DNA from 3 places in the Paenibacillus sp. MAHUQ-45 genome. Region 3 is predicted to be linked to each of the others. Evidence: riboswitches for the same ligand, from Rfam matches in the RefSeq annotation. Region 3 holds a riboswitch; each other region holds the start of a gene.
The links. A riboswitch is a leader RNA that binds a small molecule or an ion and turns the genes downstream of it on or off. The one in region 3 is predicted to bind cyclic di-AMP.

Region 1: another riboswitch for cyclic di-AMP. It lies ahead of AC3Y23_RS28245 (resuscitation-promoting factor); the one in region 3 lies ahead of AC3Y23_RS28610 (C40 family peptidase).
Region 2: another riboswitch for cyclic di-AMP. It lies ahead of AC3Y23_RS15155 (TrkH family potassium uptake protein); the one in region 3 lies ahead of AC3Y23_RS28610 (C40 family peptidase).

What each region holds. Positions count from the first base shown of each region.
Region 1 covers NZ_JBYUPV010000022.1:47,458-57,299, reverse strand. Annotated here, with positions in the region: gene holB (DNA polymerase III subunit delta') at 1-195, shown strand, start outside; gene AC3Y23_RS28285 (PSP1 domain-containing protein) at 334-1,134, shown strand; gene yabA (DNA replication initiation control protein YabA) at 1,164-1,529, shown strand; gene AC3Y23_RS28275 (tRNA1(Val) (adenine(37)-N6)-methyltransferase) at 1,624-2,394, shown strand; gene rsmI (16S rRNA (cytidine(1402)-2'-O)-methyltransferase) at 2,391-3,296, shown strand; gene AC3Y23_RS28265 (hypothetical protein) at 3,918-4,238, opposite strand; gene AC3Y23_RS28260 (AbrB/MazE/SpoVT family DNA-binding domain-containing protein) at 4,560-4,814, opposite strand; gene AC3Y23_RS28255 (HD domain-containing protein) at 5,121-6,404, shown strand; gene AC3Y23_RS28250 (TatD family hydrolase) at 6,459-7,229, shown strand; cyclic di-AMP (ydaO/yuaA leader) riboswitch at 7,429-7,657, shown strand; gene AC3Y23_RS28245 (resuscitation-promoting factor) at 7,942-9,123, shown strand; gene rnmV (ribonuclease M5) at 9,297-9,842, shown strand, end outside.
Region 2 covers NZ_JBYUPV010000006.1:149,334-159,175, forward strand. Annotated here, with positions in the region: gene AC3Y23_RS15145 (ABC transporter ATP-binding protein) at 1-620, opposite strand, end outside; gene AC3Y23_RS15150 (GntR family transcriptional regulator) at 620-1,003, opposite strand; cyclic di-AMP (ydaO/yuaA leader) riboswitch at 1,269-1,446, shown strand; gene AC3Y23_RS15155 (TrkH family potassium uptake protein) at 1,558-2,895, shown strand; gene AC3Y23_RS15160 (potassium channel family protein) at 2,910-3,575, shown strand; gene AC3Y23_RS15165 (LysR family transcriptional regulator) at 3,637-4,539, opposite strand; gene AC3Y23_RS15170 (succinate dehydrogenase cytochrome b558 subunit) at 4,981-5,646, shown strand; gene sdhA (succinate dehydrogenase flavoprotein subunit) at 5,758-7,503, shown strand; gene sdhB (succinate dehydrogenase iron-sulfur subunit) at 8,124-8,888, shown strand; gene AC3Y23_RS15185 (DUF3891 family protein) at 9,115-9,842, shown strand, end outside.
Region 3 covers NZ_JBYUPV010000024.1:8,909-18,750, reverse strand. Annotated here, with positions in the region: gene AC3Y23_RS28620 (hypothetical protein) at 1-628, shown strand, start outside; cyclic di-AMP (ydaO/yuaA leader) riboswitch at 837-974, shown strand; gene AC3Y23_RS28615 (C40 family peptidase) at 978-1,460, shown strand; cyclic di-AMP (ydaO/yuaA leader) riboswitch at 1,841-1,982, shown strand; gene AC3Y23_RS28610 (C40 family peptidase) at 1,987-2,481, shown strand; gene AC3Y23_RS28605 (GNAT family N-acetyltransferase) at 2,682-3,167, shown strand; gene AC3Y23_RS28600 (c-type cytochrome) at 3,294-3,650, shown strand; gene AC3Y23_RS28595 (4a-hydroxytetrahydrobiopterin dehydratase) at 3,770-4,057, opposite strand; gene AC3Y23_RS28590 (hypothetical protein) at 4,279-4,572, opposite strand; gene motA (flagellar motor stator protein MotA) at 4,777-5,577, shown strand; gene motB (flagellar motor protein MotB) at 5,561-6,376, shown strand; gene rluF (23S rRNA pseudouridine(2604) synthase RluF) at 6,468-7,169, opposite strand; gene AC3Y23_RS28570 (ATP-binding protein) at 7,174-9,486, opposite strand; gene tadA (tRNA adenosine(34) deaminase TadA) at 9,806-9,842, shown strand, end outside.

The DNA of each region.
Region 1 (9,842 bases), on a different contig from region 3:
TACTTCCTGTACCGAAAGCACGAAAGTATCGTTTTCATAGATCAGTTAGACTTTATTTCCAGACATGCCCGTCAGCGGACTACGGAACAGTGGGTAGGTTACATGGAGTTTGCTGCAGAGAGTAAAAGAAAGCTACGCTCCAATGCCAATGCCCAGCTTTGTCTGGAGCAGTTCTTAATCCGTCTGGAAAGCTAAAGGATAATTATGAATATCCTCCATATGTCGCTTCAGCCTGGAAGTATTGGTGTAACCGATGAGGAAGGACAAGCATGCATTACCAGGGAGCGGACTTGCCCTTAGGTTCCTTTTACCGGCAAACAAGGGGGTTAATTTTTGTACAGCGTAGTAGGTGTCCGCTTCAAAAAAGCGGGTAAAATATATTACTTCGATCCGCTGGATTTTCCGATAGAACGGGATCAATGCGTGATTGTTGAGACGGCTCGTGGGGTTGAGTATGGCAAGGTCGTCATTGGCAAAAAAGAGGTGCAGGAGTCTGACGTTGTACTACCTCTGAAGAAAGTCATGCGTATTGCCGGTGAAACCGACGCACGCGTGGTAGAGGAGAATAAAGGTGCGGCAAAGGATGCCTTTACCACCTGTTTAAATAAAATTCGTGATCATGGCCTTAAAATGAAGCTAGTGGATGTCGAATTCACGTTTGACCGCAACAAGATCATCTTCTACTTCACGGCTGAGGGACGTGTCGATTTCCGTGAATTGGTCAAGGATCTGGCTAGTATCTTCCGTACCCGGATCGAGCTTCGGCAGATTGGTGTACGCGATGAGGCCAAAATGCTGGGTGGACTGGGTCCCTGCGGGCGGGTTCTCTGCTGTTCATCCTGGCTAGGCGATTTCGAGCCGGTATCCATTAAGATGGCCAAGGATCAAAACCTTTCGCTCAATCCGACCAAAATTTCCGGATTATGCGGACGGCTCATGTGTTGCTTGAAGTTTGAGCATGATAATTATGAAAGCGTGAAGGAAGAAATGCCGGCAGTTGGTAAATTGGTCATTACCTCTTTAGGGGAAGGCAAGGTTGTAGGCATTAATGCTGGAAACCGCACGATTCATGTACAGCTGTTTGAAGTGGGCAAAGTGAAGGAACTTCCAATGGATGATGTTGTCGTCAAGTAAACCATAAAGGTTACTTTCGGGGTGGAAACTTGGAGAAGAAAAATATATTTGCACACATGCAGGATATGGAAGCGCAGATGGAAACGATGCGCTTAAGTATTGGCGATTGGAAACAGACGGTAAAAGAACTGATGGAAACCAATCAAAGGCTCAGTCTCGAAAATGAACAACTTAGAAAAATATTAAAGAGGGAAGCACCCCTTGATCCTAACGTGGATTCGGCGGAAGCGGAAGCGCTTCTGGCCGCAAGCGAAGGAACGGAGGAGGTTGTCGGGGAAGGTTATGATAACCTGGCTCGTCTATACCATGAGGGCTTTCACATCTGCAATGTTTACTTTGGGCATTTGCGTACAGAGGGTGATTGTCTGTTCTGTCTTTCTTTTCTTAATAAATGATATCCAGCCGTAGGAGATTTACGCCTACGGTTTTTTTGTAATATAGAAGAGACATACGTTATTTTAATTTTTTTATGGTAAGGAGAGCTACAAGATGAATTCGTTCAAAAATGCAGCCATTCCTCTGCTTCCATCGGAGCGGGTGGATGATTTATTGACCCATGATCTGCATATTATACAAAGCGACGAGGTATTCAGCTTCTCGATGGATGCTGTGCTGTTGGCCCGATTCGCAGGTATTCCGCCACGTGGTAGAGTGCTTGACCTCTGTACGGGCAATGGCGTTATTCCTATGCTGCTGACTACACGTACCAATGCTTCTATAGAAGGAATTGAAATTCAGCCCCGTCTTGCTGACATGGCTCGCCGGAGTGTAGCGATGAATGGTCTGGAGGATCGGATTGTCATCCATGAAGGCGATTTGCGTGAGCTGCATACAGTGGCTGGATACGGCGTATATGACGCGATCACCGTTAATCCACCATACATGCCGTTGAACGGGAGCGATCTCAAAATGAATACACACCAGGCGATGGCCCGTCATGAACTGGGCTGTACACTAGAGGAAGTCATTCAGGCTTGTGTCCGGCTTGTCCGTACGGGTGGCAAGGTTAGTATGGTACACAAACCGCAGCGTCTGGCCGATATTATCAGCTTGATGCGCCAGTACCGATTGGAGCCGAAAAGTATCCGTTTTGTACACCCGCGAGCACATCTTGAGGCTAACATGGTATTAATCGAAGCAGCGCGTGACGGCAAGCCCGAGGTGCGTTTGCAGCCGCCGCTGATCGTTTACGATGAGAACAATCAATATTGTCCGGAGATTATGGACATCTATTTTGGAGCCGGAGAGGGTAGATCATGACAATATCTTGCCAAAGCAGTTTTCAAAAAAATAACGATGGAGGACGTCCAGAGGGGAGCGGTTCTCTTTATCTTGTGGCTACACCGATCGGTAACCTGGAGGATATGACTTATCGTGCTGTGCGCACCCTCCAGGAGTGCGACATTATCGCCGCTGAGGATACACGAAATACGCGAAAGCTGCTGAGCCATTTTGAGATTACCCCATCCATGCTGTTCAGCTATCACGAGCATAATAAGGCGGCGAGTGGGCCGGAGCTGATCCGCTATATAATAGAAGGTAAAAATTTGGCGCTTGTCAGTGATGCCGGTCTGCCGGCTATTTCTGACCCGGGTTCTGACCTTGTTGCGCTTGCTATTAGCCATGGTATCCCGGTCATTCCAGTGCCGGGCGCGAACGCTGCGTTATCCGCATTGATCGCTTCCGGTTTGCCGACGACAACCTTCACTTTCGCCGGATTCCTTCCTCGGGAACGTAAAGACATTCGTGCTGTCTTAACTCCTCTGCGTTCTGCTCAGGGAACATTATTGTTCTATGAGTCCCCGCATCGGGTACTTAAGACCTTGGAGCATTTGCAGGAGGCGTTCGGTAACCGTCGTGTTGTTCTGGCTCGCGAGCTGACTAAGCGTTATGAGGAGTTCCTGCGCGGAACGATTGAAGAGTGCGGCGCTTGGCTAGCCGAGCATCCTCCCCTTGGGGAATATGTCATCGTCGTTGAGGGCGAGAGTAAAGAAGAGGCAGCTGCTGCCGATTCCGCTTGGTGGCGTGAGCTAAGCATTGAAGAACACGTAGCCCACTACGAGGCCAACGACATCCCCCGCAAAGAAGCTATGAAAAAAGCCGCTTCCGACCGCGGCGTCGCCAAACGAGATATTTATAACGCGCTGCTGGAGCGGGAATAGAAGGTAATCGTTATATAGAACGCATTTAAAACCCAACGTATTTAAAACACAACGTAACTCCAACGTCCAATAATGTCCTTCGCTGTATCCTTAGGCACAAAAGAACTCTTTGCCCTAAGGAATTCACAGATTCAGGTAACACGTATCCTGAAAGATGGCTATATCATCGCGGGAAAAGAGGATTTCTAACAGAATGAGTTCCCTTTATTTAGAATAATTAAGTTGTAATTTAGAAACTAAAAGTATATTTTCCTGTTATATAAAATTTTCTTTAAGTTCAAACGTGGGATCAGTCGAATATTCCAGTAGGTGTGGGCGTGGGGGGAATGCCGCCCCCTATTTAATCGAGGTTAAAGCGCCTCTATTTGCTGAACGTAAGAATGATCGCTTACGAATAGTTACCCAAGCTATCCAGGACACACGAGACATTCAAGGCTCACCAAGTTGTATCCTTTGCACAAGGGTTTCACCCATCCAAGATGTTAGGTTTTTAAGTTCGCACTAAATAATTCATTTATATGGATTAAAATGTATTAATTGGACAAGGTTGATGATGTTTAATAATGTTGAGGCAATATTGAGAAAACACTTAGCGTTTATTTTGGAAAGTAAGGACCACCGCTAACGCCAGCGATTCCCGCAGGGAGAGCCGCCGCAGTCCGCACGCCGTAGCTCACCGGCCCGCCCTAAAAGGACGACTACCGTCGATGCTAGCGATTCCCGTAGGGAGAGCGATCGATCCCCGTTGTTTGTAGCACGCCCGGATCTAAAAGTAGCTCCGCGTGCCGAAGTAAGGCAATTCCCGGAGGGAGAGCCGCCGCAGTCCGCACGCCGTAGCTCACCGGCCCGCCCTAAAAGGACGACTACCGTCGACGCTAGCGATTCCCGAAGGGAGAGCGATCCATTCCCGTAGATTGTAGCAGTCTCGGTGTTAGACGTCACACTGACACAGACGTAAGGCGATTCCCGCAGGGAGAGCCGCCGCAATCCGCACGATGCAGCTCAACCGCCCGCGCCGCATGACGAGGCCAGAAGGGCCGGGCCTACCACTACCACCTGCTTCCGTCCGCGATTGTCGAACGTTCCGCGGGTGTACCCTTCCAGGTGTCCAGAGGGCTGGCAGCCCTTTGGGGCCCTCCCTGCAGGGAGGGTTTGGGAGGGTGCCCCCACAAAAAAAGTACCCCCCGCATACACGGAGGGCCAAGGAGATATAAAAAGGTTAGAATTAACAATTTGATTTATTCTTATTATATACTATTTGTTTTAGTTTGTCACAGGGGTAGGGATAGTAGAAATGCATTCATGACAAACAATTTTTCCTTTGAAATAAGTTACGTTCTCGGCATTGCCACAGAAGATGCAGGCAGGCTCATATTTTTTAAGCATGATCCGCTCACCGTCCACGTAAATTTCGAGCGCATCCTTTTCACCAATGCCGAGCGTACGGCGTAATTCAATTGGAATAACAACCCGTCCCAGTTCGTCTACTTTTCTTACAATTCCTGTTGATTTCATCATAGCCATCGTTGCCCCTTTCAAATATCAAAAGCGTCATTATTCGACATTGTTCACTGTTTTATGATATCCATAATACCAACGATTCCCAAAACAGTCAACCTTTTTTCTAGCGAATTTTAGGGTAATTTTAAGAAAATGTATAGTGTTGTTAGGTTTCAAGCAAAACTACCCAAAAATTACAAGGATAAATATTGTCGATTAAACAACTCAATATGTGTCATAATTCGACAAAGTGCGACATTATTAACCATTATATACCGTCAAGCTCGAAATGACTAATTAAAATTAGATGAAGGAGTTGATCTCATGAAGCAGCCGCTCACAGAAGAGAAGGTTTTCAAGGATCCGGTTCACAATTACATTCACGTGCAGGATTTAATCATCTGGCGTTTGATTAATACTAAGGAGTTCCAGCGCTTGCGCCGGATTCGCCAGCTAGGTACCTCTTATCTGACCTTTCATGGTGCAGAACACAGCCGATTCTCGCATTCTCTTGGTGTCTATGAAATTACACGTCGGATTATTTCCCAGTTCGAACGAAGCGGATATAAAGGGTGGATTCCGGAGGAACGAATGCTCACGCTGTGTGCGGCTCTGCTGCATGATTTGGGGCATGGGCCGTTCTCTCATTCTATAGAAGAAGCTTTTGAGATGAATCATGAAGACTGGACGTGCCGGATCATTCTAGAGAACACAGAAATTACCGATATTCTGCGAGATGTAGAGGAAGACTTTCCTCAGAAAGTCGCCTCAGTTATTGCTAAAACCTATGAACATGAAATTGTTGTGAATTTGGTGTCCAGCCCGCTAGATGCAGATCGGATGGATTATCTGCTGCGCGATGCTTATTACACTGGTGTGAACTATGGCACGATTGACATTGATCGGATTCTAAGGGTGCTTCGTCCCTATAATGGAAGAGTTGTAGTTAAGGAATCAGGAATGCATGCGATAGAGGATTATTTGATGTCGCGGTATCAAATGTACTGGCAGATATACTTTCATCCAGTAACACGCAGCTCCGAAATTATTTTACGGCAGATTTTCCGCCGGGCTAAAGATCTGTATTTAAAGGGGTATGAGTTTAAATTCATGATCAATCCGCTGGGTGACCTGCTTCAGGGAGAAGTGACAGTAGAACAATATTTACTGCTTGATGAGGCGCTGGTCCAAACGGCCTTCATGCAATGGACGCAGGAAGAGGATGGACTGCTGAGCGACTTGTGCAGCCGGTTTATTCATCGTAAACTGTATAAATATGTGGAGATGGAGAGTCTCGATACGGAGACGATTGACGAAATCCGCCGTAGCTTTGCCGAAGCGGGGCTAAACCCCGAATACGATCTGGAAATTGATTTTCCGACAGATCTTCCATATGACGTTTTCCGTCCGGGAGACAGTTTTGACAGCAACCAAATATTACTGCTTGATCGGCAGGATCGGCTGCGAGAGATCTCGGAGGTTTCTGATATTGTACGTTCCATCAGCGGTATTCACCGTGGAAGATATCACCTGTATTTTCCTCAAGACAGGCTGAATAAGGCGCTTTCAAAACTGCCTGATTCCATTGCTGAAATATTCGCCAAATAATGACTGAATAGTTATCGATAGATATAGAAATCAAGACCGGGAGGACAACAGTACATGTACTTATTCGACACACATACCCATCTGGATGCTCCGCAATTCGACGAGGACCGCGAACAGATGATTGCCCGTGCGGTGGAGGCCGGTGTAAGCAAAATGATCAATATCGGATTCAATCGGGAGACGATTCCAACCACAATGCAGCTCGCGGAAGCGTATGATTATATTTATGCAGCAGTGGGATGGCATCCTGTGGATGCCATCGACATGAAAGAGGGAGACCTGGATTGGATCGCCTCGCTGTGCAGTCACAAGAAGGTAGTCGCCATTGGTGAAATCGGCCTTGATTATTACTGGGATACCTCTCCTAAGGACGTGCAACACGAGGTCTTCCGCAAGCAGATTGGACTGGCCCGTGAGCTGAAAATGCCTATCTGTATTCATAATCGGGATGCCCATGAGGATGTAGTGCGAATTCTCCGCGAGGAGAAGGCTAACGAGGTTGGCGGTGTAATGCATTCCTTCTCGGGTAGCTGGGAAACAGCGAAAATGTGCCTGGATTTGGGGTTCCATTTATCCTTCGGAGGACCGATAACGTTCAAGAATGCAAGGGTTCCCAAAGAGGTGCTGGCGCAGACGCCGCTGGACCGTTTATTGATCGAGACGGACTCCCCATATCTGACACCACACCCCTTCCGTGGGAAGCGAAATGAGAGTGCTCATGTCAAGTTGGTGGCAGAAGCTGCAGCAGAAATTAAAGGGATTACTTGGGAGGAATTGGCTGAAATTACGTATGCGAACGCGCTGGAACGATTTGGCATTGAGTGAAATCGGGAGAAAACACGGTGAAAAATAGAGGATAGCCGATGTATTAAACTTTTTTAACAAAAAAACCACCGAATATTACAATATTTTAACCTTATATTTGCGTAAACGTGGTTGAATCGTCCTTTACAACATGCATCAAAACAGGATATCATCTTTTCAGTGCAGTGAGCTGTTGTTATAGTGACAGTTCACGCTATCATGGATCGTCTCGCTGAGTCTTCTGTATGGAGAACGGGGGAACCAATATTGTTTGCCGCATGCAGAGTACATCAAGTACAGCTCAGATTGCCGCAGACACTAGTTGATTTCTTTACGTGGTCTTTGGGGTGAATTTAAGGGCAACCGCCGTGAGCGGGTGACCCAAGATAGGGCGTCTCTCTTTCGTCCGAACCCGACAGCTAACCCCGTAGGCGAAAGTAAGAGAGGAAACCTCGTGCATAAGCCGCGTATTCTGACATCGGAGAAGCCACGAAAGAGTCCTCATAGAACTCTTTTTAGGCTTCTTTTATTTTGAATAATGCGAATGTACCCTGCATACTGTTATATAACAGATGTGGGGGGAGCACTATGCCGGGCAGGCGATCCATGAGCAGGAGACGCAAAGGTATTGCAAATAGCGTGTCCTGTGACAATCTCGAATAGTTTCGTCCGAATGATTACAGACATCTTGGTATACAGCTGACGACGGGGCTATGTAAGGAGGATGGAGAGAGTGGGCGTATTCCAACCAGAAGTATCCCATGATTCGCAATCATCCAGCAGGTCTTACGCTTTACGGTGGGAACAAGTGAATTTTCGCGTACTTTCACTTGCCGGCGTGTTATCGATTTTGATCACGCTGATCATTCTGCTGTACGTACACGGTCAAAGCAGCAAGCAGATCACTTTAGTAATAGACGGGAAAATTCAGTCTCTGGAAACGCGTGAAGCGATTCTCAGTGATGCACTAGCAAAAGAGCAAATTTCGCTGCAGCCGCATGATCAACTATCTATAGGCCTTAGTGATGAAATAAAAGACGGCGACCGTGTCGTGATTAACCGTGCACAGCCATTCAGCCTTACTGCGGATGGTGCAAAAAAGATTTTTTATACGACCGAGAAAACAATCGGTCAGGCCATCAAGAAGCTGGGTATTGCCCTCGAAGGCCATGATAAGATTTTCCCTTCGCTAGATACCACCATCTCTGCCAATATGGATATCAAGATTGTTCGCATCAACAAACAAACTGTACAGCGGACAACGAACTTGCCATATCGAGTTATTAAGACGGCAGACCCCTCCCTTACCAAGGGAACAGTCAGAGTGGCACAGGCGGGCGCACCAGGCGTCATGATCCAGCACATCGAAAAGATCTATCAAGATGGTGAACTGGCTTCCATGCGTATGGTTGGGAAGGAAGTACAGACGGTGACCAAAGACAAGATTATCGCCGTTGGCACAAAGCCTCTCCCAAAACCTGTTACAGTGGCCCAAACAACAACAACTTCCAAAACAGCTAATTCCAAAGCTGCCAATGCTTCTATTTCAACTAAAACCAGTGCCAAGAGCACCAACACCGTCACTAAATCAGGTGTCAATTTTGAATACAAGAAATTAATTAAGAACATGTCGATGACCGCTTACTCTTCGGAAGAACCCGGTATTGGAACCCGTACCGCCTCCGGCACACGCGTAACGGAAGGACGTACGATTGCAGTGGACCCTAGTGTAATTCCGATCGGTTGGTGGGTGTATATCGAAGGCCTGGGCTTCCGCCGTGCAGAAGATACTGGTGGCGCTATCAAAGGCAATAAGGTGGACGTCTACTACGATTCACTGAGCCATGCCCGTAATTTCGGACGTAAGTCGCGTACAGTGTATGTGATTGGACCTGTAAAACCGGAGCTTAACTAAGTTTGAGCTTTTGCAAAATTGCATTGAATCAGCTATAGTGAGGGTAGCAGTTAAGAATAACTTGTGCTCATGAAATGATCGCAGAGCTACCGCTCATCACTTATACATTCTTTAGCCAAAAAGAAGGGGAGCGAATCCTCTTCTTTTTGTGTTTACGAGAAGGAGTAAACATTATGATTAAGGAAGTGATCGTTGTCGAAGGCAAGAGCGACACGATAGCCATCAAGCGGGCGGTACAGGCTGATACCATCGAGACTGGCGGCTCCGCAGTGGACAAGAAGGTGATTGCCAAAATAGCGCTCGCCATGGAACGGAGGGGCGTCATTATCCTAACCGATCCGGACCACGCGGGAGAGCGTATCCGCAAGATCGTCTCAAGCAAGGTGCCGGGCTGCAAGCATGCCTTCATTCCCGAGAAAGATGCGACCCGTAAAGGCGATATTGGCGTGGAAAATGCTACACCGGAGGCAATCCGCCACGCCCTGGCGCATGTACATACGTCCTTTGAGGGCGCACCAGCCCTGATCGGGCTGGATGACCTGATGGCGGCAGGGATGCTTGTGCATCCCCGGGCCGCAGAGCGGCGGATGGCTCTTGGCAATCTGCTCGGTATTGGGTACTGCAATGGTAAGCAGCTCTTCAAGCGGCTTGCAATGTTTGGCATTACGCGGGAGGAGTTTGCCGGAGCCCTCGCCCAAATTGAACAGGGAGGCATATCT
Region 2 (9,842 bases), on a different contig from region 3:
AACAGCAGCTCCATCTCCCGGATATCATGTGTAGCAATCAAAAAGGTACGCTCACCATCAGCCATCTCTCGCACAACTGTGGATGCAATTTCCTCTCTGGAAATGAGGTCCACACCAGTGAAGGGTTCATCGAGTATAACTAGCGGAGCTTTGCGGGACAGGCAGGTCAGCAGCTGCAGCCGGGCTTCTTCCCCGCGTGACAAGGTCGAGATGCGGGATTCTCTCTTGACGGAGAGCTGCCCCATTAGCTGCTCTGCCTTCACATTGTCCCAATCGGGATAAATACCTTCGGCAAAGTGGAGCCAGCGTTGTACGGTCAGCCAGCCGGGCAGATTGCTGCGATCCGGCAACAGGGATAACTGTCCTAGACGCTCTACCCCAGCAGGTTCACCGAAGATCTTCACGGAGCCGGAGTCTGGTGCAGCGAGTCCAGTAATCAGGCGTAATAAGGTAGACTTGCCCGCACCGTTGGGGCCAAGCAGTCCCGTGATACTACCCCGGGGAATATGAAAGCTTACGTCGTCCAAAAGTGTCTTTTTCCTCACGCGAAGCGTTAGGTTCTGACATTGGACGGCTGCCGGGTATTCTGGCAGTGATGAAATATCGTTATTCGTACGCATCAAGATTCCTCCTTATCAAATTGTAGCATCTGCTCTGCTGTCAGCCCCAGGCTGGCACCCACAGCTTTAAATTGCCGCACGGCCTCCAGGATCATATCTTTGCGGGCCTCCTCGATGATGACCTCATCTCTCGTAACAAAGGTACCCTGTCCACGATAGGTGACGATCAGGCCCATCCGCTCCAGCTCCTGATAGGTTCTTGCAGCTGTAGTCGGATTCACGCTCCGATCGGCTGCCAAATCCCTCACAGATGGCAGACGCGAGCCAGGTGGGATAAGTCCGGTAACAATCCGGCCTCGGATGGCTTCGACGAATTGTTCATAAATGGGACGCGAGGGATTGATATGAAATTGCTGCGGTAGCAGCTCCAAAGATTCTTCCATGTCTTCCCCCTAAAAAAATGTGTATGGGTATGGGTCATACACTTGTTGTGTGTAGTGTATCATTCCTCACCATACAATTTCAAGGATTAAAAGTTCTATATATCCTTGAAACCGTGAAAAACGATGCAATTACAGGCAAGTCACGGAAAAGGAATGAGAACTGGGTCCCCTGCATTCGCGGTCTCTCTTTAAGACATTATTTTATCCAAATATACTTAATAGTGTCTTTGTGATGTCAGGACAGAACGTATATAATTTGAATGCAATTAGATATAAGCCGAATTTCAATTGAAAACGGGGGAACCATAAGAAGAGAAAGGCGCAAGCAGACGTAGGTTTGCCTGCCAATCTTCAGGGGTGAATTTCGTTCCGGGAACGAATAGGGCAGTCTGCAGTCGCCCGAATCCGTCAGCTAACCTCGTAGGCTTCAGAACACTGCAGGGACCAAGGGGAGAGGCATTGGTGTTCCAGTGCTTTTTTTGTTTGGCATCTAACGGAATACACCGTCAATTTATATAGTGAGAGGTGAGGATTTGGCCCCGCCATTCCCTAAGTTGAACCGTTTCACCATTTTTAAGCTTTCTCCACCCCAGACGCTGGTGCTCGGTTTTGCAGCGATTATCCTGATTGGCACACTGCTGCTGATGCTTCCGGCTGCCAGCCGGAGTGGACATTCATTGAACTTTATAGATGCGCTGTTTACAGCAACTTCCGCTACCTGTGTTACGGGTCTAGCAGTTGTGGACACTGGCACGTATTTCTCCCTTTTCGGACAGACCGTTATTATGATCCTGATTCAGGTTGGTGGCCTGGGCTTCATGACGATGGCAACACTCTTTGCTTTGGTCTTAAAGCGGAAAATCTCGCTGCGCGATCGGCTCATCCTGCAGGAGGCCATGAATCAGAGCTCAATGGAAGGGATCGTACGGCTCATCCGCCGGGTGCTGATCTATTCACTCATGATCGAGGGGAGCGCAGCGCTGCTGCTGTCGATACGCTGGGCGTTTGATATGCCGCTCGGCAAGGCGATTTATTTTGGACTATTCCATTCTATTTCCATGTTCAACAATGCAGGTTTTGACCTGTTCGGGCATTACCGCAGCCTGATGGGCTATGTCAATGATCCTGTAGTGAATCTGATTGTGATGTTCCTGATTGTCACCGGTGGCCTTGGGTTTATCGTACTCGCTGATCTTATTGATTATCGGCGCAAGCGCAGGCTGTCGCTGCATAGCAAGGTGGTACTGTCTACAACTGCAGCGCTGATACTGGCAGGGACGCTCGTCATTTTTGTGTTTGAATTTACGAATCCCCGGAGCATGGGCTCCTTGAATATTGGCGGTAAAATACTGGCTGCATTCTTCCAGTCGGTCACACCGCGTACGGCCGGGGCGAATACGCTGGATATTTCCGGGTTGCGCCAGGCTTCGCAATTTTTCATCGTAATTCTGATGTTCATCGGTGCTTCTCCCGGTTCTACTGGGGGCGGGATCAAAACAACGACCTTCACGATCATGATCGGCGCTGTAATCTCCATGCTGCGCGGGCGTGAGGATATTGTATTCTTCCGTTACCGGCTGGCGCAGGAGCGGGTGTTCAAAGCACTGACCATTACTTTGCTCGCTCTGCTGCTGATTGTCTCTGTATCCATGGTGCTCTCGACGACCGAGGAACGGGACTTTCTGGAGATTCTGTTCGAGACGACATCGGCTTTCGCGACCGTGGGGCTGAGCATGGGGTTGACTCCGGAGCTGTCGCTGGTTGGCAAAATTCTCATCTGCCTCACCATGTTCGCCGGCAGGCTGGGACTATTGACGCTGGCCTATGCACTCGGCCCAAAACAAGGTAAACCATTGTATCAATATCCGGAAGGCAAAATGATTATTGGATAAGGAGTTAACGGGAGATGAAACCACAGCAATTTGTAGTAATTGGGCTGGGACGTTTCGGTTCAAGTCTGGCGCTTGAGCTGATGGATATGGGCTATGAGGTGCTCGGAGTGGACCATCTGGAAGAACGGGTGGAGGAAATGAGCGACAAGCTCACCCATGCGGTGATGGCGGATGCCACGGACGAGGGGATTTTGCGTTCACTGGGTGTTAGGAATTTCGACTGCGGGATTGTAGCTATTGGCGATAATATGGAGCGCAGTATTCTGACTGCCATTCTGTTGAAGGAGCTTGGCGTTAAGCAGGTGGTCGCCAAGGCCATATCTATTCTTCATGGACGTGCCTTGAGCAAACTGGGCGTGGACCGGGTGATTTTCCCGGAGCGGGATATGGGAGTTCGGGTGGCCCACCAGTTGGTGACGCCCAATCTGCTGGATTATATCGAAATATCCAAGGATTATAAAATTGTCGAGATGAATGTGCCATCCTGTATGGACGGCAAGAGTCTGTCCCAGCTCAATACCCGCGCCAAATACGGGTGCAGCATCATTGCCATCAACAGGGAGAGCGGGATTATCGTCGCTCCGACTGCGCTGGATTCCTTGCATGAAGGTGACATTATGGTCGTCATCGGTTCCAATGAGGGCATTGACCAATTCGAGGAAGAAGCTGTTAACCTGTAATGATTGTTATGATAAAACCCGCCTGCGGACAAGCCGCAGGCGGGTTTTTTAAGGTCTCTTCTTAATCGGCCAGCTTTGGCAGGAACACTTCTTTCGTCACTTGCACCAGTGACCGGGCAGCACCACTGAGCCCACCGCCATCCCGGTAGATCAGACAGGTGGTCCGCTGGGTCTGCTCCAGCTCCTTGATATGCAGCGAGACGAGCCCGCTGCCATTCAGCAGCTCGGGACGCAGATATGATTTGGGCAGGAGCGCCGCGGTTTTGGCCGTCGGCAGCAGCCGGACGATAGCCTCGAAGGAATCGATCTCCATGCGCACATCGGGATCAATGCCGCAGCGCTGGAACAGATCGTCGGTCAGGCGGCGATACCAGGTTCCCTTGGAGAACAGGATCATCGGCAGACGTGAGAGATGGTCCATGCTCAGCTTGGGCAGCAGCGTGAGGGGATGCTGACTGGAGACCACCAGGCGGAGCTGATCCTCGAAGAGTGGAATGCAGCGCAGCCCCGGCTCCTGAATGGAGGAAGCGATAATTCCTACATCACACTTGCCCTCGCTGACCGAGGAGACAATCTCATGCGTTTTGCCGGTGATCAGCTTCAGCTCAGCAGCGGGATACTTCTCCATGTAGGTGTTGACCAGCGGTGGCAGTGTGGTCTGCAGTGTCGTCAGACTGGCCCCTAGCGTAACAAGCTGAGGTTCGCCTTCTTTGAACTTTGATAGCGCCTCCATAAATTTGGAACGCTGCTGCCGCTGTTCCAGTGCATAGGTGTAAGCCAGCCGGCCAACCTCAGTAAGCTCCAGGCGCTTGCCATAACGGCTGAACAAAGGCACCCCCAGCCTTTCCTCCAGCTTGGAGATTTTGCGGGAAAGGGCAGGCTGTGACAGGTTAAGCTGGCGTGAGGCCCGGTTCAGGCTGGAATGCTCCACCACTGCCGCGAATATATCCAGATCGTCAAACATAGTGTCTTCCTCCCGTAATAATACAAGGTATGACTCTGTCAGGATTGTGCCTTATTCTGCCGGTATAAGAAGTGATAAAAAGCATAGAACGATAAAAGGTTGAATCATAGATAGCCAGTATTTTCAGGAACTAAAAGGAAAAAGTACATTGTAAATGATAATCATTATCACATAAAAGACATTCTTATGCACTAATTGTATAACGATTAATAATTATATTGCAATTCCCTTATAAGACAAAAAAGAGTAACATGAAAAGTGACACAAGATATTCACAGTTTGTGAATAAATAATCAAAGTCCGGGAACACAAGGGATAGCGGCTTGCAAATCGGGAAATATCCTTTTTTCATGTAATCATGCAGCTGTTTCAAGAAGTAGTCCCGGCGGTAAATGCTCATTAATGAAAACGCTGTTTTAATTGGAAAGGGGACACACCAGTATGAGAGGATTTTATTCCAGAAAGATTCATTCCTTGCTCGGCGTTATCCCGCTCGGGGGCTTTTTCCTTGAGCACATGCTGACGAATTTCTCCGCAGTTGAGGGTGGCGCTTCCGGTTTCACAGACAGTGTGCTGTGGCTGAACAGCCTGCCGCTAGTCTTCTTCCTGGAATTGTTCGGTATATGGCTTCCGTTGCTGTATCACGGGGTATACGGTCTGTACATCGCTTACCAGTCGAAGCCGAACCTGAACCGTTTTAAGCTGGAACGCAACTGGCGATATACCTTGCAGCGGGTCACAGGGGTTATCACGTTTATCTTTATCGTCTGGCATGTGTTCGAGACCCGCTTCCAGGTGACACTCGGCAATGTGAAGCATGAGGAGCTTGGCGGATTGATGCACAATATTGTGACCCAGCCGCTGCTGCTTACATTCTACATCATCGCAATCGTGGCGTCGTCCTTCCACTTTGCCAACGGGCTGTGGTCGTTCCTGATCAGCTGGGGTATTACCGTCGGGCCGCGCTCGCAGCGCGTATCTTCCGTGATCTGCCTGGGGCTGTTCGTGATCGTAACGGTTATGTTCCTGGTATCGCTGGTCACTTTCCGTGACAGTGAGTTCCAGACGGCTGCGGCTGCTCTGCAATCATTGAAGACCTTCATCTAAATTAAAAGTAGATTATTCATATTTTCGGTAAGCGTATGCTTTTGAAATCGGTGTTGTACGAAGCTGATCGATGCGGCATATGCTGACAAAACAGTTAGGAGTGAACTTATCATGGCAACAGCAGACATCATTATCGTGGGCGGTGGTCTGGCCGGCTTGATGGCGACCATCAAGGCAGCTGAATCCGGAGCGCATGTTCATCTATTCTCGCTTGTCCCTGTCAAAAGATCACACTCTGTCTGTGCCCAAGGCGGCATTAATGGTGCCGTGAACACGAAGGGCGAGGGAGACTCGCCTTGGGAGCATTTTGACGATACGGTCTACGGCGGAGACTTCTTGGCGAACCAGCCGCCAGTCAAGGCGATGTGCGAAGCGGCGCCCGGCATTATTCACTTGATGGACCGGATGGGCGTTATGTTCAACCGTACGCCGGAAGGCTTGCTCGATTTCCGCCGGTTCGGCGGCACGAAGCGCCACCGGACGGCTTTTGCCGGAGCGACAACAGGACAGCAACTGCTGTACGCACTTGACGAGCAGGTTCGCCGCTGGGAGGCGGAGGGTCTGGTCACCAAGAGCGAGAATTGGGAATTCCTCTCGGCCATTATTGATAACGACGGCGTCTGCCGCGGGATCAGCGCTCAGAATCTGAAGACGATGGAAATCGAGACCTTCCCGGCCGATGCCGTAATTCTGGCCAGCGGCGGTCCCGGCATCATTTTCGGCAAAACGACCAACTCTGTTATTAACACGGGAACCGCGGCTAGTGCCGTATACCAACAGGGTGTGCATTACGCGAACGGAGAGTTCATACAGATTCACCCTACAGCCATTCCGGGCGATGACAAGCTGCGGCTGATGTCGGAATCGGCGCGCGGGGAAGGCGGACGGATCTGGACCTACAAGGACGGCAAGCCGTGGTATTTCCTCGAAGAAAAATATCCAGCGTACGGTAACCTGGTGCCGCGTGACATCGCGACCCGTGAGATTTTTAATGTCTGTGTCGATCAGGGACTCGGCATCAATGGGGAGAACATGGTGTATCTCGATCTCTCTCATAAAGATCCGAAGGAATTGGACGTCAAGCTCGGCGGGATTATCGAAATCTACGAGAAGTTCATGGGTGATGATCCACGCAAGATTCCTATGAAAATCTTCCCGGCAGTCCACTATTCCATGGGTGGCATGTGGGTCGATTACAACCAGATGACGAATATTCCGGGCCTCTTCGCGGCAGGGGAATGTGAGTACCAGTACCATGGCGCGAACCGCCTCGGAGCTAACTCGCTAGTATCCGCCATTTACGGCGGGATGGTCGCCGGACCGAAGGCGGTTGAATATATTAAAGGCTTGAAGAAATCGGTGCAGGATATCTCCTCTACCGTGTTCGATGGCTTCCACAAGAAGCAGACCGATAAATATGAGTCCCTTTTGGGGATGTCGGGCAAAGAGAATGCCTATGTCATCCACAAGGAACTAGGCGAATGGATGACCGCTAACATGACGGTGGTGCGCCACAACACCAAGCTGGAAGCAACGATCGGCAAAATCAAGGAGCTCAAGGAACGCTACCGGAACATCAACATGAACGATACGTCACGCTGGAACAACCAGGGTGTCGCGTTCACTCGCCAGCTGTGGAACATGCTGGAGCTGTCCGAGGCGATGACGCTGGGTGCATTGCTTCGCAACGAGAGCCGCGGAGCGCACTACAAGCCAGAGTTCCCGGACCGCAACGATGAGGAGTTCCTGAAGACAACCAAAGCGGAGTGGACTGCGGAAGGCCCGCAGATTTCCTACGAAGCCGTAGATGTCTCGCTGATCCCGCCGCGGATTCGGGACTACTCGAAGGACAAGTAAGCGGGAGCTTAACGCGACCAACTAAAGGCTGGAGGACTGCGACGGAGCGGTAATTGTCCGGTAGCAGGATGCTCAGTGTCAGCAAGCGGTCGGTGAACGCGGCGTGGTGGTAATTGTGTAGTCGAGGAGTGCTTGGCAAAGCCACTGCTTCAGAAAGTTGACACTCATGCATGAGGCTAACGGTGGGCTAACGGACCCTATCGTCGTTATTTGCACCTTAAGCCGCTTCTGGAACATGTAACGGACTGAGGGGACGCTATTTCCTCCCAAATCGTGAACTTTACACAGGATTTCTGCTCATAACGTTTCTGGAGTCCGTTACTTTCTGGAACGATGGGTTGTTAGGAAATAACGCCTCTGGCGTCCGTTAACAGAGGGAACAAGAAGCAATTACTGATTTCGCGATAGTATTTCGAGGTAGCATTACTTAGCAGGTTGGATCGTTAACCGAAGAACGTAACAGACAATGGCTAACTGACGAACGCTAACTGACGAACGTTAACCAACCAGTAGCTGCAATTGTCAGATCAGCAGGCTCATGGACGGTAAATAAATAGTCCTGTTGGCAAAATGAGATTCAAGAAACGTATACTTCATAACACTTTTAGGAGGTAACGATGATGGCGGAAACAGCCCAAGCTCCCAAAAACGTAAAGTTTGTTATCACCCGCCAGGATGATCCGCAAAGCTCGTCGTATACAGAGGAATTTGATCTTCCTTACCGTCCAGGGATGAACGTGATCAGCGCCCTGATGGAAATTCAACGTAATCCGGTCAATGCCAAGGGCGATAGTACGGTTCCGGTATGCTGGGACTCCAACTGTTTGGAGGAAGTGTGTGGTGCCTGCTCCATGGTCATCAACGGCAAGCCTCGCCAAGCCTGTGCTGCCCTGATCGATAATCTGGAACAGCCTGTCCGGATCGAGCCGATGAAGACATTCCCTGTGGTACGCGACCTTGTTATTGACCGCAGCCGGATGTTTAACGCCCTCAAGCGGGTAAAAGCCTGGATTCCTATTGACGGTACTTACGATTTGGGTCCAGGGCCGCGTATGCCTGAAAAGAAACGGCAATGGGCGTACGAATTGTCCAAGTGCATGACCTGTGGTGTCTGCCTGGAGGCTTGCCCGAATGTCAATGCCAAGACCGATTTTATCGGTCCGGCAGCAATCTCTCAGGTCCGGCTGTTCAATGCCCATCCAACGGGCGAGATGAATGCGGAAGAGCGCCTGGAAGCGCTGATGGAAGATGGCGGGATCGACGGTTGCGGTAACTCGCAGAACTGTGTGGCGGCTTGTCCGAAGGGCATTCCACTGACAACTTCGATTGCCGAGATTAACAAGCAGACTACGAAGCATATGTTCAAACGCTGGCTGGGTGTCTAACAGGAACCCTGCTTAGCAGTATAAACAGCCATCCCAGCATCTGCTGCGGGGTGGCTGTTTGTTTTTTTTAGCGTAAGGGTTTAAGTCCGCACTTTTTAGCGTAAATATCCATAAGTCTATCATAATAGCGCTTTCCTGCTGGATTTATATCATCATATCCAACTATGATATAATCATCATAGTTTATGGTAAGCCAGAGAGCAGGAAAAGTTGGGGAGGAATAGAAGTGATTTGTCGGGAGCAGGACGGAGCATTTGTGATGGTGAAGCAGCATGAGCACGGAGAGTTGTCGGGTGTTCTTGCGGAATGGTTCAGAGAAGAGCGCGGCCTTGGGGAGAACCGACGCGAAGAAGTACTGCGAGCGGTGTCCGAGCATGATCGGGGCTGGATTGATCTTGATGAGACGCCTTTTTGGAACGATGCGGCGGATGCACCGTATACTTTCATCGATTTCCCTCTAGTGCCGAAGCTAACCTTCTACCGGCGCGGGCTGAACGAGATTGAAGCTGACACGCCTTATGGAGCGCTGATATGCAGCCTGCATTTCGATCGGCTGATTGATATATCCGGCGAGGATTATCCTGAGCTAACCTTGTATCAGGAGCAGGAGAAAGCGCGCCGGGACCGCATCCGCCGTGAACTGGAAGCAACTGCTCCAATCGGAGAAAGTGAACTGCATTATGATTCCCGTCTGCTGCAGTTCTGTGACGATCTCTCGTTGTACCTGGCGCTCAATAAGCCTGGTAGTACGAAGGCAGAGGAGCATCCGTGGTGGCGTGAAGGGTTTACGGGCAGTGAGGATTTTGTCTTTACCTCCGGGCAGCGGATTACGGCGAATTGGAAGGATGAGGCGACTTTGATTTTGAACCCGTTTCCATTTAGCCGGCAGCTAGAAGTATCTTTCAAGCAGCGTCGTGTCCAGAAGTCAGTAATCAAGGCAAAGGGAATTGCTTC
Region 3 (9,842 bases):
CCAGCATAGCCTTACCTCCGACCCTGCTATACAGCGCTGGTTGTGGCTGTTATTGGGGTTGACCGTGCTGCGACTGCTCATTTCCCCGTTGATCCGGGCGGGTCTACTGCATGAGTTGCATCAGGAGCGCTCAGGAGAACGCGGCCTGTTCTTTTTTCCCGGCATGAAAAAGCATGGTCTGTCTGTGCTGATCTTCAGCCTGGTAGAGTGGTTACTCTCCCTCCTGCCTGTCTACTGGTTCGCACCCAAGATATATACACTGCTGCTCTCGTCTTTAATGGATTATAAGGTGCTACTGAACGGCATTCCCTATGTTCTGGCTTGGTTCGCCTACGTATACGTTATCCGCTTGCTGCTCTTGTACATGCAATTCGGCTATACGGCCGGGACCGGTATGTTCTCCTCCCTGCTGATCGCCCTGCGGTGCTTCCTCACCGCAATTGGGGTATCGCTCGTGCTGGGAGCAGGCAGTCTGCTGCTCTTGGTGATCTACGTCTTAGGGATTATTTACTTCCCAGGCCTACCTGCACTCCTAATCCGCCAACTCCTTCCACTCCCGTCTACACTGTTCAAATTGTGGGGCATTGCGGCCCAATATGACCTATGGAGAAGTAAAGCATTTCCATAATAATTCCGCCCCTTAGGGCATATTTAGAAGAGTCACTGTTCCTGGTTAAACAGGAGCGGCGACTCTTTTTGGTCATCCTCAGCAGCGCGATTTGCAAAATGGTTACGGGTTTGATACAATGGCTTCTGTACTACTAGTAACAACTTTGTAATCTTTTGCAGGCATTTCTTAATAACTTCGTTTATATCATGTCGATACGTCACTTTGGGTGCATAAAACGCCGAATTCCTTGCACCGGGAAGTGGGGGAACCATATTTTGGGTGAATTGATCTCGTAAGAGAGGGATCATAGGGGACCTTCTACCGAACCCTTAAGCTAACCTCGCAGGCCTTGGAAGGAGTACATCTTTTGAACAGACAGAATTTTAAGAAAATCATTGTTACAGCCACACTGGGCCTGGCCCTCGCCATCGGAATCGGAACCAACAGTGCTTCAGCAGATTCCAAAATGGACACGGTCATCACAAAAACCCTCGGAACCTCCTATAAAACTGGAGGGACAAGCACAGCCGGATTTGATTGTTCTGGATTCACTACATATGTATACAAAAGCATCGGCATTTCGTTGCCGCGCACATCCCAATCGCAATATAACGCAGGTACCTCCGTCTCTCGCAGTCAAATGCGGCCCGGAGACCTCGTATTCTTCAACACACTTGGCAACGGTGTATCTCATGTAGGCATCTTCGTCGGCAATGGTAAATTTGCTCAATCATCGTCTTCACACGGTGTCATTATTAGCTCACTGAGTCAGAAATACTGGGCTGATCGCTACATCGGTGCCAAACGAGTCATGAGCACAACTGCTTATAAATCGGTTGCCTACGACTAAACTAACCTCTGTACTACGAACATTCCATTTAACTTCATATCTATGCTATGCCCGGAGTCTTGATGGTTATCATCATCGATTTCCGGGTTTTTCCTATTTTATAGTATACGTATACACCTTTAGAGAGCAGATGAATCATCTTTACGCCAAAAAACTCAATAAATTATGGAAATTTTGTTTTGTTCTCTATTTTTAGCGTTACTAGGGAGAATCCGCTCTTAAAATCACATTTTTTGCGCACAAATATGCTATAAATGATTGCCAAGCGACGCTGTGTTTGTTACAATTAGCGCAGTGAGTTTTTAGTAACATTTTTGTAATTATTGAGTCACCTTTTTATAAGGTTTTGTCATGTATTCATATAGCAGTCTAATTCTAATCAACAGTATATGCCGAGTTCCCTAACTATTAGGGAAACGGGGGAACCACTTTGGGTGAATTGACCTCCTGTTCAGAGAGGGGTCATAGGGGACCTTCAACCGAACCCTTAAGCTAACCTCGTAGGCATTGGAAGGGGTTTACACTTTTGAAGAAGAAATTGGCAGCGGCAGTACTAGGCTTTTCTATGATGCTTACAGCTGTTGGAGCAGGAAGCGCTTTCGCCGATTCCAAGATGGATAAGGTGATTGACAAGGCTATTGGTACCAAGTACGTATCTGGTGGCACATCTACAAGCGGATTTGATTGCTCCGGTTTTACAATGTATGTCTTCAACAAGATCGGCATTGACCTGCCACACCAATCCGGTTCCCAATATCAGATGGGCTCCACGGTGTCCCGTGACGAACTGAGAGCAGGCGACCTGGTATTCTTCAATACTAGTGGTAAAGGCATTTCCCACGTTGGCGTTTATGTCGGCGAAGGCAAATTTGCCCATGCTTCATCCTCTCGCGGTGTAACAATCAGCTCACTGAGTGAGAGCTATTATGTTAGTCGTTATGTGGGTGCCAAACGCATTATGAGCACAGATGCTTATCAGGCGCTTGCCACGGACTCTCAAGATTTTGACGATGTACAATAATTTATAAGTCATACGTAAGTCCTTTTCCCGATTTCACTGAAATCTGGAGAAGGGCTTTTTTGTCATCTCTGTTACTCTTCATTACCCCTTCTGAAATTCATCAAACAACAAATTCCTGACTTCCTGCGCCTGATCTTATGACTTTTGTATATAATTAAATTATAGAGCATTGCCCTATGGAAAGGAGGTCTCACGACCCTATGATTCATTCACCTGTTACATTCCATGTGGTACCGATGGAGACCAGTCATGCCGAAGACATCTGCCACTGGAGCTATGAGCCTCCTTACAATATATATGGCTGGATGCCTTGGAAGCAGATGGAGGAGCTTGGTATTGAGTTTGGCGATCCACAGCTGCGAAGCCAGCAATATGTGTCTGTACTTAACGATGAGGGCGATCTCTGTGGCTTCGCACAGCTGTTCCCAATGGAAGGTGTGGTACGCCTGGGGGTCGGTATGCGTCCAGAGCTCTGTGGTCACGGAATGGGCCAATACTTTGTCCGGGCCATTGTCCAGGCTGCAGTTCGGCGCTATCCTGAGCGGGAGGTTGATCTGGAGGTGCTGACCTGGAATCAGCGAGCCATTCGTACTTATCAAAAAAGCGGCTTTACCATTACAGACACTTATGAACGAATGACACCTACTGGAAGTAAACCATTTTATTGTATGGTCTATGAGAAATGATGCTCTGTTACAGGAACTTTAGGCAAGTATCGCTTAGTCGTTCATTTTTTTGCCACAAATGCTATGATAACGCTTCACCTTCCGCTATAATGTAGGAAGCAGCTTACATAGAAGGGACGATTGGGGATGCAAAAATGGATCATGAGCGGATTGTTTTTTGCCGCCTGTGCCTTTGCGGTAGTTCTAATGTTCACACTTCCAGGTAAAGAAGAGGTCGCGGAACAGAACAAACCTACTATGCCTGAAATTCAGCTTGATGCCGCCAAGGCAGAAGCGACTGTGAAAGCCAATTGTATCACCTGCCATGGCGATCAGCTTCAAGGCGGGGTAGGACCCAGCTTGAAGAATGAAGGTGGCCAGCATGACGCTGCCGGGATTTACAGTATAGTGACCAAAGGACGGGGCCAAATGCCTTCCTTCAAGGAAAAGCTGGCGCCGGAGGAGATTGCGAACGTGGCCACATGGCTGGCTGAGAAGAAGTAAAACTCCCTTGAGAGACTACACAAATACGCCCGTGCCGGGATTTACATCCTGCTGCACGGGCTTTTTTCGCATTTATGAGCCTTCTTATACAATGTTATCTCAAAAGACTACACGACAGGCTAGCGCGCCTTCTCAAAGGCCTCGTTAAACTCCTGTGCACCACGAATGTCCAGTGGCGTAATTCCGCCCTCATCATGTGTCGTCAGGCGAAGCGTGACCGCTTTATAATCAATTGTAATATGTGGATGGTGGTCAAAAGCCTCAGCAATGGCAGCCACCGCATCGACAAAGGCTATGCCCTTCATATAATCGCTGAACATATATTTGCGCGTAATCGTGTTTTTCACCAGCTTCCAGCCTTCCAGCTTGCCGATCTGCTCGATCAATTCTTCCTCTGTAAGCAGCACATTGTTACCTCCCTTACTTAATTAGTAGCAAAGTTCCGATCGCCTTGTCTCTTTGCTTGTTTAAATAAAACATCCCTTAGCTTCTGAGGTCCAAGGGATGTGCCAGGATAAAGACAATTTTCGGTTTAATTGTATTCTTCAATCCCGGTAAATAGTACTTCGCTCCGTCAATTTTACCACGGGCGGCAGACTGCGGCAAATTCCGCTCTGCTAGATTCCTATTAAACGAGGACAACAGAAGCCAAGTCCTCTTCGCCGAGCAAAACGTTGATCCGGTGTGTATCCTTGTCGTAGATCACAACCCCGCTTCCCACCTCAATGACCGGTTCATTGCCAAGTGCATAGAACAGATCCTCAGCAAGCGCTTCCCATACCTCAAGCTTCGACTCCTGTGGCAGCTCCTGCCATTCCTCCGGGTCCATTTCAAAAAATAAAAATCCGTCGGTAATACGCCCGACTGCTTCGGTCAAATCGTTCAGGATTTCTGCATAATCTCTGCCATGTTTAACGCCCATGTGTATCACTCCGTTTTCTTCACTGATGAATAATAACTTACCTTCTCCATTATAGCCGAAAAAATGACTTCACAAAAAAGGGAATGATGTCGATAAATAAGAATATAAGTTATTCCGTTTGGGTTAAGATGCCCCGCCGCGCTTCAAGGATGATTAACGCGGCTACGTCGGATCACTTCTTAAATCTCATGGACGAGGTGCATAATGGAAATCTCAACAATAATCGGTCTAGTCTTTGGTCTGGTCTCTGTTCTTTTCGGGATGGTGCTGAAGGGCGCTCCCATCCAGAGTTTGGCCACTCCCGCTGCTTACTTAATTATTTTATTGGGTACCGCCGCTTCAATCTTTATGGCTTTTCCATTTTCAGAAATCAAAAAGGTACCAAGCTTGTTTAAAATGATCTTTGTTAAAAAGAAACTGGTCAGCAAAGCGGAACTAATTACTACATTTATGGACTGGGCATCCATCACACGCCGTGAAGGCCTGCTGGCTCTGGAGTCCAAGGTTGATGAAATAGAGGATGGTTTCCTCCGGAACGGCATGCGGATGATTATCGATGGTAACGATCAGGAATTCGTTCGCGATGTACTTATGGAGGATATCCGTGCTACTGAAGATCGTCATAAAGCCGGTGCACTGATCTTCTCCCAGGCTGGTATGTACGCGCCTACGCTGGGGGTACTCGGAGCCGTAATCGGACTTATCGCTGCACTTGCGGACATGACTGAGATGGAAAAGCTCGCCCACGCTATCGGCGGAGCATTTATCGCTACCGTATTGGGTATTTTCACAGGATACGTGCTGTGGCACCCGATTGCCAACAAGCTCAAGCGGCTCTCCAAGCAAGAGATGGATGTCCGCCTAATGATGGTAGAAGGTCTACTGTCCATTCAATCCGGGGTCTCCACGATTGCGATAAATCAAAAACTGGCAGTCTTCCTGACGCCTACGGAACGCGCCAAGCTGCTGGATAAGGAGGAAGGTTCGAGTGAGCAAAAAGACTAGACACGAGGAACATGAGGAGCATGCCGACGAATCTTGGCTGCTGCCGTATTCTGACCTCATGACCCTGCTTGTCGCCTTGTTCCTCGTTATGTATGCCATGAGCGCTACCGATGCCAGAAAGTTCGAAGAAATGGCCCAAGCCTTTAGTTCCGTTCTGAACGGCGGAACCGGCGTGCTGACAGAACGGGCAGCAACACCTTCCGAGAGTAATCTGGACCAGGGAAAGAGCGAGAAGATGAACAATGTCGTCTCCAAGAACACGGGAGAAGCAGAAATGGCCAAGCTGCGCCAGAAGGAACAGGAAGACCTCGAGAAGCTCAAGAAGCAGTTCGATCAATATATCAAGAACAATGGACTGACCGATCTGCTCAGCACCAAGCTGAACCAGTCCCAGCTGATGATTACCATCAGTGACAATGCCCTGTTCGCTTCCGGACAGGCCGTAGTCAAGGATGAATCGAGGCAGCTGGCCAAGTCCATCTCAACGATGCTGCAGCAATTCCCCGACTACGATGTAGTTGTTCAGGGACACACGGACAATATCCCGATTTCCAACACCAGCTATTCCTCCAACTGGGATCTCAGTGTGGATCGGGCCTTGCACTTTATGAAGATTCTGTTGCTTAACCCTAATCTCGATCCGAAGAAATTCAGTCCGATCGGTTACGGAGAATACCATCCTATCGCGGATAACTCTACTGCTGCAGGACGTGCGAAGAACCGCCGGGTTGAAGTCTCCATCATCCGAAAGTATCAAGAGTTCAAGAAATTCACAGGGATTCCACCATCCGATAATTAATTATCCGTCGTGGACAAGCATAGAGCGGCTCCTAAAGGTCTAACCTTAGGAGCCGCTCTATTTATTACCCTTTTATACGGAGCTGATGAGCCTACAGCAGTTCATAATTCAACATGGCCCCTAGCTCTGCTCTTTCATTAGGCGACAGATCACGCCATTGTCCGACCGGCAAGCTGCCTAGGTTGATGTTCATGATCCGGATGCGCTGAAGACGTCTGACCTCATAACCGAAGGCGCTGCACATACGGCGAATCTGCCTGTTCTTGCCTTCAGTTAGAATAATCCGGAAGACCCGCTCTGTGATGCGTGTAACGGTGCAAGGCAACGTCTTCTCGCCCAGAATCTTGACCCCACTGGACATCCCTGTAATAAAGGATGGGGTGATCGGCCGATCAACAGTTACTATATATTCCTTCTCATGACGCCCCTCTGATCGCAAGATCTTGTTGACGATATCTCCGTCATTGGTCAATAGAATCAGACCTTCTGAATCCTTGTCGAGTCGCCCGATCGGAAAGATTCGCTCTGAATGACCTACAAAATTAACAATGTTGCCTTTAATATGTTCCTCTGTAGTAGAGGTGATACCTACAGGCTTGTTCAATGCGATGTAAACGATAGTATTGCCTGTCTCCAGTAAATTCCCGTCAATCCTTACTTCATCGCCCTGCTCGGCCTGACTGCCAAGCATTGCTTGTTCTCCATTGATCGTTACTCTGCCGCTTTCAACCAGCTTGTCGGCTTCACGGCGTGAGCAGTAGCCTGTCTCACTGATGAATTTATTGATTCTCACCTTACTATTCACTCCGTTCTTCATTCATGCTCTTACGGGGGACAACAGCCTCCGCGGCAGGCATCGTAATCGTAACCATCGCGCCTCTGCCTACCTCACTTGTTATCTCCATACTGCCCTTATGTGCCTGTATAATACGCTGGCTAACCATAAGCCCCAGTCCTGTACCGGTTTCTTTATTAGTGAAAAATGGCTCGCCCAGCTTGGGCAGCATCTCTTCCGGAATTCCTTCACCCTCGTCGGCAATCACAATGACCACACAATGATCGGTGGTATACTGTTCCAATGTGATTGTACCGCCGTTCGGCATAGCCTCGATAGCATTTTTAACAATATTGATAAAGACCTGCTTCAACTGATTCTCTTCACAATGGACCGTTGCAGGCTCATCGGAGAATTTGGCTGCGAATTCAATATCGAACAAATGGGCCTGGCTGTCCAGCAGAGAAATAACATCACTGAGGATAAAACGGATATCCTTCTGCTGGAAGTGAACGGCTTGCGGCTTGGCCAGAATTAGAAACTCACTGACAATAAGATTGATCCGCTCCAGCTCGGACAGCATCAGCTCAATATGCAGCGGAATTAGGACCTGCTTCTCCTGCTGCAGCTGCAGAAAGCCTCTCAGCGTGGTCAACGGGTTGCGGATCTCATGCGCTACCCCTGCCGCCAGCTGACCAACCGTAGTCAGCTTCTCTGAGCGTCTCAGTAGCTCTTCCATCCGGTTCCGCTCAGTCATATCACGCGAGACGTGGACGAAGGACAACGGCTTGCCTTCCTCATCCCGGATCACCGAGGTACTGACGCTGACCTCAATGATAGAACCGTCCTTCTTCAATCTTAAGGTCTCAACAGGCGGAAGTACCTTCCCTTTCTTCAGTTCCTCCAGCCGCTCCGCCTCCAGCTTAAGGGCGGTTGCTGGAACGAGATATGGAGTATTCCCTGTCGACTCATGGACGCTCCACCCATACAGCTCCTCAAAGGCACGATTCGTGCTAAGAATCTGTCCATTCATATCCATCGTGTGTATGGCATCGGAAGTTCCGTTAATTACCGACTCCAAGTGTTCCTTGACCGCACGATTCTCTTCCAGTGTCTGGCCGAGACGACTTGTATGCTGCATGAGATGATCAGACATTGCATTAATCCGCTGCGCCAGCTGTCCCAGTTCATCCCGGCTGCTGACCTTGAGCGTCGGCTCAAATTTCCCTCTGGCGACGTCATTCACTTTGGCCAGAATCGCTTTGATTGGACGTGTAACATAGCCGGACAGAATATAACTGCCCAAAAAGAAAATTACCAGCAATAGAAGACTAGTTAAGCTGTTGTTAACAAGCTGTTTATGGATCACCGAGGAAATGACCGAGTAATCCATAACCACACTTACAACATAGGAGCCTCTCCCCGGCTGCATAATAGGGATGAAGCTTTTCAGCACTCTTTTGCCCAGAGCCTTCGTATCCAGCAGCACCGGCTGTTGTCGGCTTATGGCTGCAGCCACTGCCGCCTTATCCTGCTGTACGTTGCCATAAGTATAGCTGCCATACTTAATGGGACGATTACGCAGCTTCAGATTCAATTTATCGCTTCCGTCTGATAACATGCTTGTCAGAGCGAAGGTCTCCGGATTAATACCTGTGATCTCCAGGATCCCTGGATTGACCGCTTGTGTCTGCTTCACAATTTCGTCCGGGCTCATAATCTTAACATAATCATTGACGGAAGTACTGCGAACATAGGGATCAATGATATAATTGCTTGTCCCATCATAGTAGTATCCCCACTTCTCGATAGATTCGGGATTGGAAGTAGAGTATTCGAAGGGCCCCGACCAGAAGTGGTCTAGCACCTGTCCTTGGTCGACGGTAACCTGCTGACTGAGGAACAGCTCCAGGAAAGCAACATACCAATAACCCCAACCCCTGGTGGATAAACCCACCTCTTTGGGGTCAGATGATTTGGCAATCACTATATCATCATTAGTTTTGACAAGCAGCGAAATATTAGACACACCCAGTTTGAGGGATAACTCTCTCAGCTGGCGATTGTCCACATTCTTAATGTCAGGGTCCAGCTCGTGTGAAGCCAGGATCGCAGCCATCCGCAAATTGTTGGCAATCTGGCCTTCAACATAAGCCGAGCTATAGCTGCTCTGTTCTACTGAAACGGCAATCTGCATGGCGGTCATTCTCATGTTTCTTTCCGTTTCATTTCGCAAATTATTTCGCACATCATAGAGGTTAAATGTTAGGTTCAGCACCAGAACAAGCAGCACTGAGCCAAATAAAATGGCTGATAATTTCGTTTTTATGGACAAGCTCCCTTTTCACCTCTTACCGCTGGTAAATCCTAGCGGAGTGTTCATCATTATCATACCTTTTGCCCCTCCATTTGAAAAGGACATTATAATGTAGGAATCCTTACTAGGATTGAAATACAGATACACTTTCACTACAATGGGTATGAAACCATCCACATCTTATGCACATATAAACAGATTATCAGAAAGCGTTGTGCACAAATTTGTGCACAAGTCGGCGGTTATCCACAGAGTTACACACATTTTGTTCAGAACGAATATTTGTTCGTTGAACAATAGAAACAAAATCCGAAGGGAAGATGTACTTTTGAGTAAGATGGAATATGAACCGCCTGTCGACGCACAAGCCGCCC